DNA from 2 places in the Streptomyces sp. NBC_01551 genome. Region 2 is predicted to be linked to the other one. Evidence: riboswitches for the same ligand, from Rfam matches in the RefSeq annotation. Region 2 holds a riboswitch; the other holds the start of a gene.
The links. A riboswitch is a leader RNA that binds a small molecule or an ion and turns the genes downstream of it on or off. The one in region 2 is predicted to bind thiamine pyrophosphate.
Positions count from the first base shown of each region.

Region 1 (4,121 bases), 1.6 Mb from region 2:
CGCTGAGGAACCCGGAGGCGAGCGGACTCCAGGTCATCACGCCCATCCCGTAGCGGCGGGCGACCGGGAGCACGTCGGCTTCGATACCGCGCGCGAGGATCGAGTACGGAGGCTGCTCGGTCCGAAACCGCGCGAGCGCCCGCCGCTCGGCGACGTGGTGCGCCTCGACGATCTCCTCCGCGGGGAACGTCGAGCACCCGAAGGCACGGATCTTCCCGGCCCGCACCAGATCGCCCAGGACGGACAGGGTCTCCTCGACGTCGGTCGAGTGGTCCGGCCGGTGCACCTGGTAGAGGTCGATCCAGTCGGTGTCCAGCCGGCGCAGGCTGTCCTCGACGGCGCGCGTGATCCAACGCCGCGAGTTCCCGCTGCGGTTGCGTCCCTCCCCCATCTGGAAGTGGACCTTGGTCGCGAGGACGACGTCGTCCCGGCGCCCCTTGAGCGCCTTCCCGACGATCTCCTCGGACTCCCCGGCGGAGTACATGTCCGCGGTGTCGACGAAGTTGATGCCCCGGTCGAGCGCGGTGTGGATGATCCGGGCGCACTCCGCATGGTCCGGGTTCCCCACCGCCCCGAACATCATCGTGCCCAGGCAGTGGGCGCTCACCTCTATGCCGGTGCCGCCCAGACTTCTGTATCGCATGGTCATGGGCCCGCACTGTAGGAGTTGGAGCACACTCCAGCGCAAGGGATTACTCGCACCGCGCCGCACCGCACCGCACTGCATCCCGCCGACCCGCGCGCCGCACCCCACCCCCGCGCATGCGGAAGCGCCGCTCTGGGGAACCCCCTCCTCCTCCCCAGAGCGGCGCGACCGCGAGACGGCCGGCCGGGTCAGTCGGCCAGCGGCAGGTACACCCGGTTGCCGCTCGCCGCGAACTCGGCGGACTTCTCCGCCATGCCCGCCTGGATCTCGTCGGCCTTCAGGTCACCACCGTGCTCACGGCGGATGTCCTGGGAGATCTTCATCGAGCAGAACTTCGGGCCGCACATGGAGCAGAAGTGCGCGGTCTTCGCCGGCTCGGCCGGGAGCGTCTCGTCGTGGAACTCGCGGGCCGTGTCCGGGTCGAGGGCCAGGTTGAACTGGTCCTCCCAGCGGAACTCGAACCGCGCGTCCGAGAGGGCGTCGTCCCACTCCTGCGCGCCCGGGTGCCCCTTGGCCAGGTCCGCCGCGTGCGCGGCGATCTTGTACGTGATGACGCCGGTCTTCACGTCGTCGCGGTTCGGCAGGCCCAGGTGCTCCTTGGGCGTGACGTAGCAGAGCATCGCGGTGCCCCACCAGGCGATCATCGCGGCGCCGATGCCCGAGGTGATGTGGTCGTACGCGGGCGCGACGTCCGTGGTCAGCGGGCCGAGCGTGTAGAACGGCGCCTCCTCGCAGATCTCCTGCTGGAGGTCGATGTTCTCCTTGATCTTGTGCATCGGGACGTGGCCCGGGCCCTCGATCATGGTCTGCACGTTGTGGCGCTTGGCGATCGTGTTCAGCTCGCCCAGCGTCTTCAGCTCCGCGAACTGCGCCGCGTCGTTGGCGTCCGCGATGGAGCCGGGGCGCAGGCCGTCGCCCAGCGAGTACGTGACGTCGTACGTCGCGAGGATCTCGCAGAGCTCCTCGAAGTTCGTGTAGAGGAAGTTCTCCTTGTGGTGCGCCAGGCACCACGCGGCCATGATCGAGCCACCGCGCGAGACGATGCCGGTCTTGCGACGGGCGGTCAGCGGCACGTACGGGAGCAGCACGCCGGCGTGGACCGTCATGTAGTCGACGCCCTGCTCGGCCTGCTCGATGACCGTGTCCTTGTAGATCTCCCAGGTCAGCTCCTCGGCCCGGCCGTCGACCTTCTCCAGCGCCTGGTAGAGCGGCACGGTGCCGATCGGCACGGGCGAGTTGCGCAGCACCCACTCGCGGGTGGTGTGGATGTTGCGGCCGGTGGAGAGGTCCATGACCGTGTCGGCGCCCCACTTGGTCGCCCAGGTCATCTTGTCGACCTCCTCCTCGATGGAGGAGGTGACGGCGGAGTTGCCGATGTTCGCGTTGACCTTCACCAGGAACTTCTTGCCGATGATCATCGGCTCGATCTCCGGGTGGTTCACGTTCGCCGGGAGCACCGCGCGGCCGGCGGCGATCTCCTCGCGGACGACCTCGGGGGAGACGTTCTCGCGGATCGCGACGTACTCCATCTCCGGGGTGATCTCACCGCGGCGGGCGTACGCGAGCTGCGTGACGGCGGCGCCGCCGCGGCCCCGGCGGGGCTGGCGGGGGCGGCCCGGGAAGACCGCGTCGAGGTTCTTGAGGCCACCGCGCGGCGAGGTGTGCTTGATGCCGTCGTCCTCGGGGCGCACGGGACGGCCCGCGTACTCCTCGGTGTCGCCGCGGCTGATGATCCAGTTCTCGCGCAGCGGCGCGAGGCCCCGGCGCACGTCGGTCTCGATCTGCGGGTCGGTGTACGGCCCGGACGTGTCGTAGAGCCTCACGTCCTTGCCGTTGGTGAGGTGGACCTGGCGGACCGGCACCCGGATGTCGGGGCGGGAGCCCGCGACGTAGCCCTTGTGCCAGCCCGGCTGGCGCTCGGTCTGGCCGTCGGCGTCCTGGCTGACGGCAGGCGTGCGTGCGTCCTGAATGGTCATGAGACCTATCTCCCTACGCCGGCATTACCCGGTAACAGGTTCGGCGGTCGGCGCAGCCTCTTCCCGTATGCGTCTGTCGACGCGCCTACGGTGATCAGCGCCCTCTCAGCCCGGTGCTCCGAGCTCCCGCGTTGTGCAAAGGTGCCCCCACGCTAGCGTCATCTATGGCGTGCTGAACAGTGGGCCCCCTCATCTCTTGCGATGATCAGGCAGTGACGTCCTCGCCGCAGCCCCCCATCCAGCACGCCGAACCCGCCGACCACTCGGGCCACTCGCACTCCGGTCCGGGGCACGGCCACGGGCATTCCCACAGCCACAGCCACGGCCCGGCGGCCCCTGTCTCGAAGCACCTGCGCAAGGTCATCGCGGCCGTGCTGATCCCCTTCGCCACCGCCGTCGTCGTCGGCCTGGTGGTGCTCTGGCCGGGCGGCGCTCCCGCGCACGAGCGCTCCGGTGTGGGGTTCGACCGGCAGACCCAGCAGGGCAAGGTCGTCTCCCTGGAGCAGGTCGACTGCAAGTCCGTGAACGCCGGGCAGGTGCCCTCCACGCCCAACCCCTCCACCCCCGAGGGGCGTGAGGCCCAGGCCGCGCAGACCGGCGAGTGCAAGAAGGCCACCATCGAGGTGGGCACCGGCCCGGAGAAGGGCCGGACCTTCGTCGAGATCGTCCAGCCCGGCGCACCGCGCCAGTTGGAGGACGGCCAGGGGGTGGTGGTGGCGTACGCGCCGGACGCGCCCCGGGACCTCCAGTACTCCGTGATCGACGTGAACCGCAAGCTCCCGATGGCGGTCCTGGCCGGCATCTTCGCCGTGGCGGTCGTCCTGGTCGGCCGGATGCGCGGCTTGTTCGCGCTGATCGCGCTCGCCGTCAGCTTCGCGGTGCTGACCCTCTTCATCCTCCCGGCGATCCTGCAGGGCTCGAATCCGCTGGTCGTCGCGGTCATCGGGGCCAGTGCCATCATGCTGATCGCGCTCTACATGTGCCACGGGCTGACCGCCCGCACCTCGGTCGCGGTCCTCGGCACGCTCGTCTCGCTGCTGCTCATCGGGCTGCTGGGCTCGGGGTTCATCGACTGGGCGTTCCTCAGCGGGAACACCGACGACAACACCGGGCTGATCCACGGGCTCTACCCGAACATCGACATGAGCGGTCTGCTGCTCGCGGGCGTCATCATCGGATCGCTGGGCGTCCTCGACGATGTGACGGTCACGCAGACGTCGGCGGTCTGGGAACTCCGCCAGGCCGACCCGACGATGGGGCCGCGCGCCCTGTACCGGGCGGGCATCCGGATCGGACGCGACCACATCGCGTCGGTCGTCAACACCCTGGTCCTGGCCTACGCGGGCGCGGCGCTTCCGCTGCTGCTGCTGTTCTCCATCGCCAACAGCAGCATGGGTTCGGTGGCCAACAGCGAGCTCGTCGCGGAGGAGATCGTACGGACGCTCGTGGGTTCGATCGGGCTGGTGGCCTCGGTCCCGGTGACAACGGCGCTGGCCGCG
Region 1 covers NZ_JAPEPX010000001.1:3,176,673-3,180,793, forward strand. The annotation lists gene OG982_RS14185 (aldo/keto reductase) at 1-643, opposite strand, end outside; gene thiC (phosphomethylpyrimidine synthase ThiC) at 835-2,622, opposite strand; TPP riboswitch at 2,616-2,762, opposite strand; gene OG982_RS14195 (YibE/F family protein) at 2,802-4,121, shown strand, end outside.
Region 1: it holds a riboswitch for thiamine pyrophosphate, as region 2 does, so the genes downstream of both, thiC (phosphomethylpyrimidine synthase ThiC) here and thiO (glycine oxidase ThiO) in region 2, are expected to answer to the same signal.

Region 2 (4,121 bases):
GCACGGGGTCGTCGTTCGTGTACGGGAGGACGGTGAAGCCCTCGTCCACCAGCGTCTCCGCCGCGTCCAGCAGCTCCACGCCGTCGGGAAGGAGGGTCCGCTCGTCGGCGACCACCTCCAGCTTGACCCAGTCCGTGCCCAGCGCCTCCCGCGCGAGCCGCGCCGTCAGCACCGCCTCGCCCGCCGTGAAGCAGCCCGCCGTGTTGGGCAGGACCGCGATGCCGAGCCGGGTCAGGACCGACAGGACCGAGCCCTGCACTGTCGGGTCCAGCCGGCGCATCGCGACCGTCGTCAGCTCCGTCCCGGAGGCCACCAGTGCGCGCTCCAGGACGTCGAGGCTCGGCGCCCCGCCGGTCCCCATGATCAGACGGGAGGAGAAGCTCCGGCCGCCCAGCTCGAAGACGTCGTCGGCCATCACGCTCAGCCTCCCTGCACGGCGGTCAGGATCTCGACCCGGTCGCCCTCGCCGACCGGGGTGGCCGGCCACTGGCCGCGCGGGACGACGGTCTCGTTCAGCGCGGCCGCGACACCGGCCGGCGCCGCGGTCAGGGTGGCGACCACCGCGTCCAGGGTGGTGCCGGCCGCGACCTCGCGCGGCTCGCCGTTGACGGAGATGGTCATGCGTACGACTCCTGACGTGCCGGGGTGAAACGACGCGGGGTGAAGGGGCGGGCGATCTCCGGTACGACGCCGGTGGTCAGCAGCTCCGCCATCACCTCGCCGGTGATCGGGGTCAGCAGCACCCCGTTGCGGTAGTGCCCGGTGGCCAGGTGCAGACCGGGCAGATCGGTCGGCCCGAGCAGCGGGGCGTTGTCGGGAGAACCGGGACGGAGCCCGGCGCGGGTCTCGGTCAGCGGGAGTTCGGTGATGCCGGGAACCAACTCGTGGGCGTCGCGCAGCAGCTCGTACACCCCGCCCGCGGTGACCGTCGTGTCCCAGCCGAGTTCCTCGCTGGTGGCGCCGACGACGAGTTCGCCGTTCTCGCGCGGGACCAGGTACACGTGGCTGCCGCGCACGACGGCCCGTACGGTCCGGGACAGGAACGGCCCGTACCCGGGCGGCACGGTCAGCCGCAGCACCTGCCCCTTCACCGGCCTTACCGGAGCCGCCACCTCCGGCGGTACGCCGGCCAGCCGGCCGCTGAGCGACCCCGCGGCCAGCACCACCTGGTCGGCGCGCGGTTCCGTACCGTCGTCGAGCCGTACCCCGACGGCCCGGTCGGCGGCGGTGAGCAGCCGCTCCGCGCTCGCCCGGCGGATCTCCACCCCGGCGCGCTCGCAGGCCGCCAGCAGCGCGGCCGCCAGCCGGCGCGGGTCGACCTGGTGGTCGCCGTCCACGCGCAGGCCGCCGCGGACGCCCGGGGCCAGCATCGGCTCCAGGCGGCGGCACTCGCGGCCGGTGAGCCACTCGGACTCCAGGCCGCAGCGGCGCTGGAGCGCGTGCAGCTCGCGCAGGTGGAGCCGGTCGTCGGCGTCGAGGGCCACGGCGAGGGTGCCGCAGGCGCGGTAGCCGATGTCCATCCCGCCGCTGGCGTCGGCCAGTTCGGCGGCGAACTCCGGGTAGCGGGCGGCGGAGGCGAGGTTCAGCCCGAGCAGGGTCTCCTCGCCGTAGTGCAGTTCGGTGACGGCGGCGAGCATGCCGGCCGCGACCTGGGCGGCGCCGCCGCCGGGTGCCGGGTCGACGAGTGCGGTGCGCAGCCCGCGCCGGGCCGCCTGCCAGGCTGTGACCAGGCCGATGATGCCGCCCCCGATGACGAGGACGTCGGATCCCGTGTCGGATTTGTTCCGAGATGAGTGCATGGGCGTCCAGCCCCTCCCTTCGCCGGCATGACCCGGATCAGGTTCGTACGGTCGGAGGCCGTCCAGCCTCCCTCTCAGTCCGGTGCGCCCGGACTCCCGCGATAGGTACGGTGGCCAGACTAACCCCGGCGTCGGTGCCGGGTAAGGCTGCCTTCCCCGGCCACTATTCCTGACGGAGTGTCAGATGATTAGGGTGGGCTGGATGAGCGAGCAGACGGAACAGACTCAGAGCGGTGTCGTCATCGTCGGTGCCGGAATGGCCGGGGTGCAGACGGCCGTCGCACTGCGGGAGCGGGGATGGACCGGCCCCGTGACCCTGCTGGGCGCCGAGCCGCACCAGCCGTACGACCGACCGCCGCTGTCGAAGGCGGTGCTGCTCGGCAAGGCCGAGGATTCCGCGTTCGACGTGGACTTCGAGGGCCTCGGCATCGAGCTGCGGCTCGGCGTGGAGGTCACCGGGCTGCGGGCCGCCGAGCGCGAGCTGGACACCGAGGCGGGCCCGGTCCCGTACGAGGTGCTCGTGCTGGCGACGGGCGCGGAGCCGCTGACGCTGCCCGGGTCGGAGGGGATCCCCGGCGTGCACCTGCTGCGCACGCTGGACGACGCGGCGCGGCTGCGGCCGGTGCTGGCGGCGGCGCCGGCGACCGTGGTCGTGGGGGCCGGCTGGATCGGGGCGGAGTTCGCCACGGCCGCGCGGGAGGCGGGCTGCGAGGTGACGGTCGTCGAGGCGGCGGACCGGGTGCTCGCGGGCGCGCTGCCGGCGGAGGTCGCGGCTCCGATGGCGCGGTGGTACGAGGAGGCGGGGGCCTCGCTGCTGACCGGCGCGCGGGTGGCCTCGGTGGAGGCGGGCCGGGTCGCGCTGGCCGACGGGCGCTCGCTGGAGGCGGGCGCGGTGGTCGTCGGCATCGGGGCCCGCCCCGCGACGCGCTGGCTCGCGGGCTCGGGCGTCGAGCTGGGCCCGGACGGCTCGGTCACGGCGGACGCGTACCTGCGGACGTCCCTGCCGGGGGTCTGGGCGGTGGGCGACTGCGCCTCGTTCCCGTCGGCCCGCTACGGGGAGCGCCTCCTGGTCCACCACTGGGACAACGCCCTTCAGGGCCCTCGCTCCGTCGCGGCGAACATCCTGGCGGGGGAGCCGGCCCAGGTCTACGACCCGGTGCCGTACTTCTGGTCGGAGCAGTTCGGCCGTTTCGTGCAGTACGCCGGGTACCACGGCGGGGCGGACGAGCTGATCTGGCGCGGCGACCCGGCCGACCCCGCCTGGTCGGTGTGCTGGCTCCGGGGCGGAGCCCTGGTGGCGATCCTCGCGGTGGGCCGCCCCCGCGACCTGGCCCAGGCCCGCCGCCTGATCGAATCGGCCACGCCCGTCTCCCCGGCCGCCCTGTCGGACCCGTCCACCCCCGTCAAATCCGCCACCCTCTGACCCGCCCGGGCTGAGCCCACGGGGCCGGAAGACCCGGCCCCGCCGACGCCGCGGGCGGGCACCCGGTCCGGGGCCTGGGGCGGGGCCCGGACCCCGGACGGGGTGGTCCAGGTACCGGCGGCGAGTCCGAGGTGGCAGGCTTGGGTCCGTGACCGAGATTGACGCAAAGATCGATGCCCTTGTCCCCGACTGGCTGTACCTCCCCGACATCGCCGAGATGCTCGACATCGAGGTGACACGGGTCCGCCAGCTGGTCAAGGAAGGTCAGCTGCTCGCCGTACGACGGGGCGAGAACCGTTCGCTCCAGGTGCCCGCCCCCTTCATCGACGGCGACAAGATCGTCAAGGGCCTGACCGGCCTGCTGACCGTGCTCCGCGACGACGGCTTCTCCGACGAGGAGATCCTGGAGTGGATGTTCACCCCGGACCCCACCCTGCCCGGCACCCCCGCGCAGGCGCTGAGCGAGAATCGCGGCACGGAGGTGAAGCGCCGCGCTCAGGCGCTCGCCCTCTGACCTGATCCGCATCCGCTCCACCGCGGTGTACGGGCCGAGCGCGCGGGCCCGTACGCCGCCACCACCACGGGGGGTAACCCATGCAGCAGCTGTCCGACGCCCGGCTCTACCTCTGCACGGACGCCCGCAAGCGGCAGGGTGACCTCCCCGAGTTCCTCGACGCCGTCCTCGCCGGCGGAGTGGACATCGTCCAGCTCCGCGACAAGGGCATGGAGGCCGGCGAGGAGCTCGAACACCTCCGGGTCTTCGCCGACGCGGCCCGCCGCCACGGCAAGCTGCTCGCCGTCAACGACCGCGCCGACGTCGCGCACGCCATCGGCTCCGACGTCCTGCACCTCGGCCAGGGCGACATCCCGGTGCCGGCCGCCCGCGCGATCCTCCCCGG
Region 2 covers NZ_JAPEPX010000001.1:1,581,578-1,585,698, reverse strand. The annotation lists gene OG982_RS07115 (thiazole synthase) at 1-415, opposite strand, end outside; gene thiS (sulfur carrier protein ThiS) at 421-621, opposite strand; gene thiO (glycine oxidase ThiO) at 618-1,799, opposite strand; TPP riboswitch at 1,797-1,909, opposite strand; gene OG982_RS07100 (NAD(P)/FAD-dependent oxidoreductase) at 2,002-3,222, shown strand; gene OG982_RS07095 (Rv2175c family DNA-binding protein) at 3,371-3,736, shown strand; gene thiE (thiamine phosphate synthase) at 3,817-4,121, shown strand, end outside.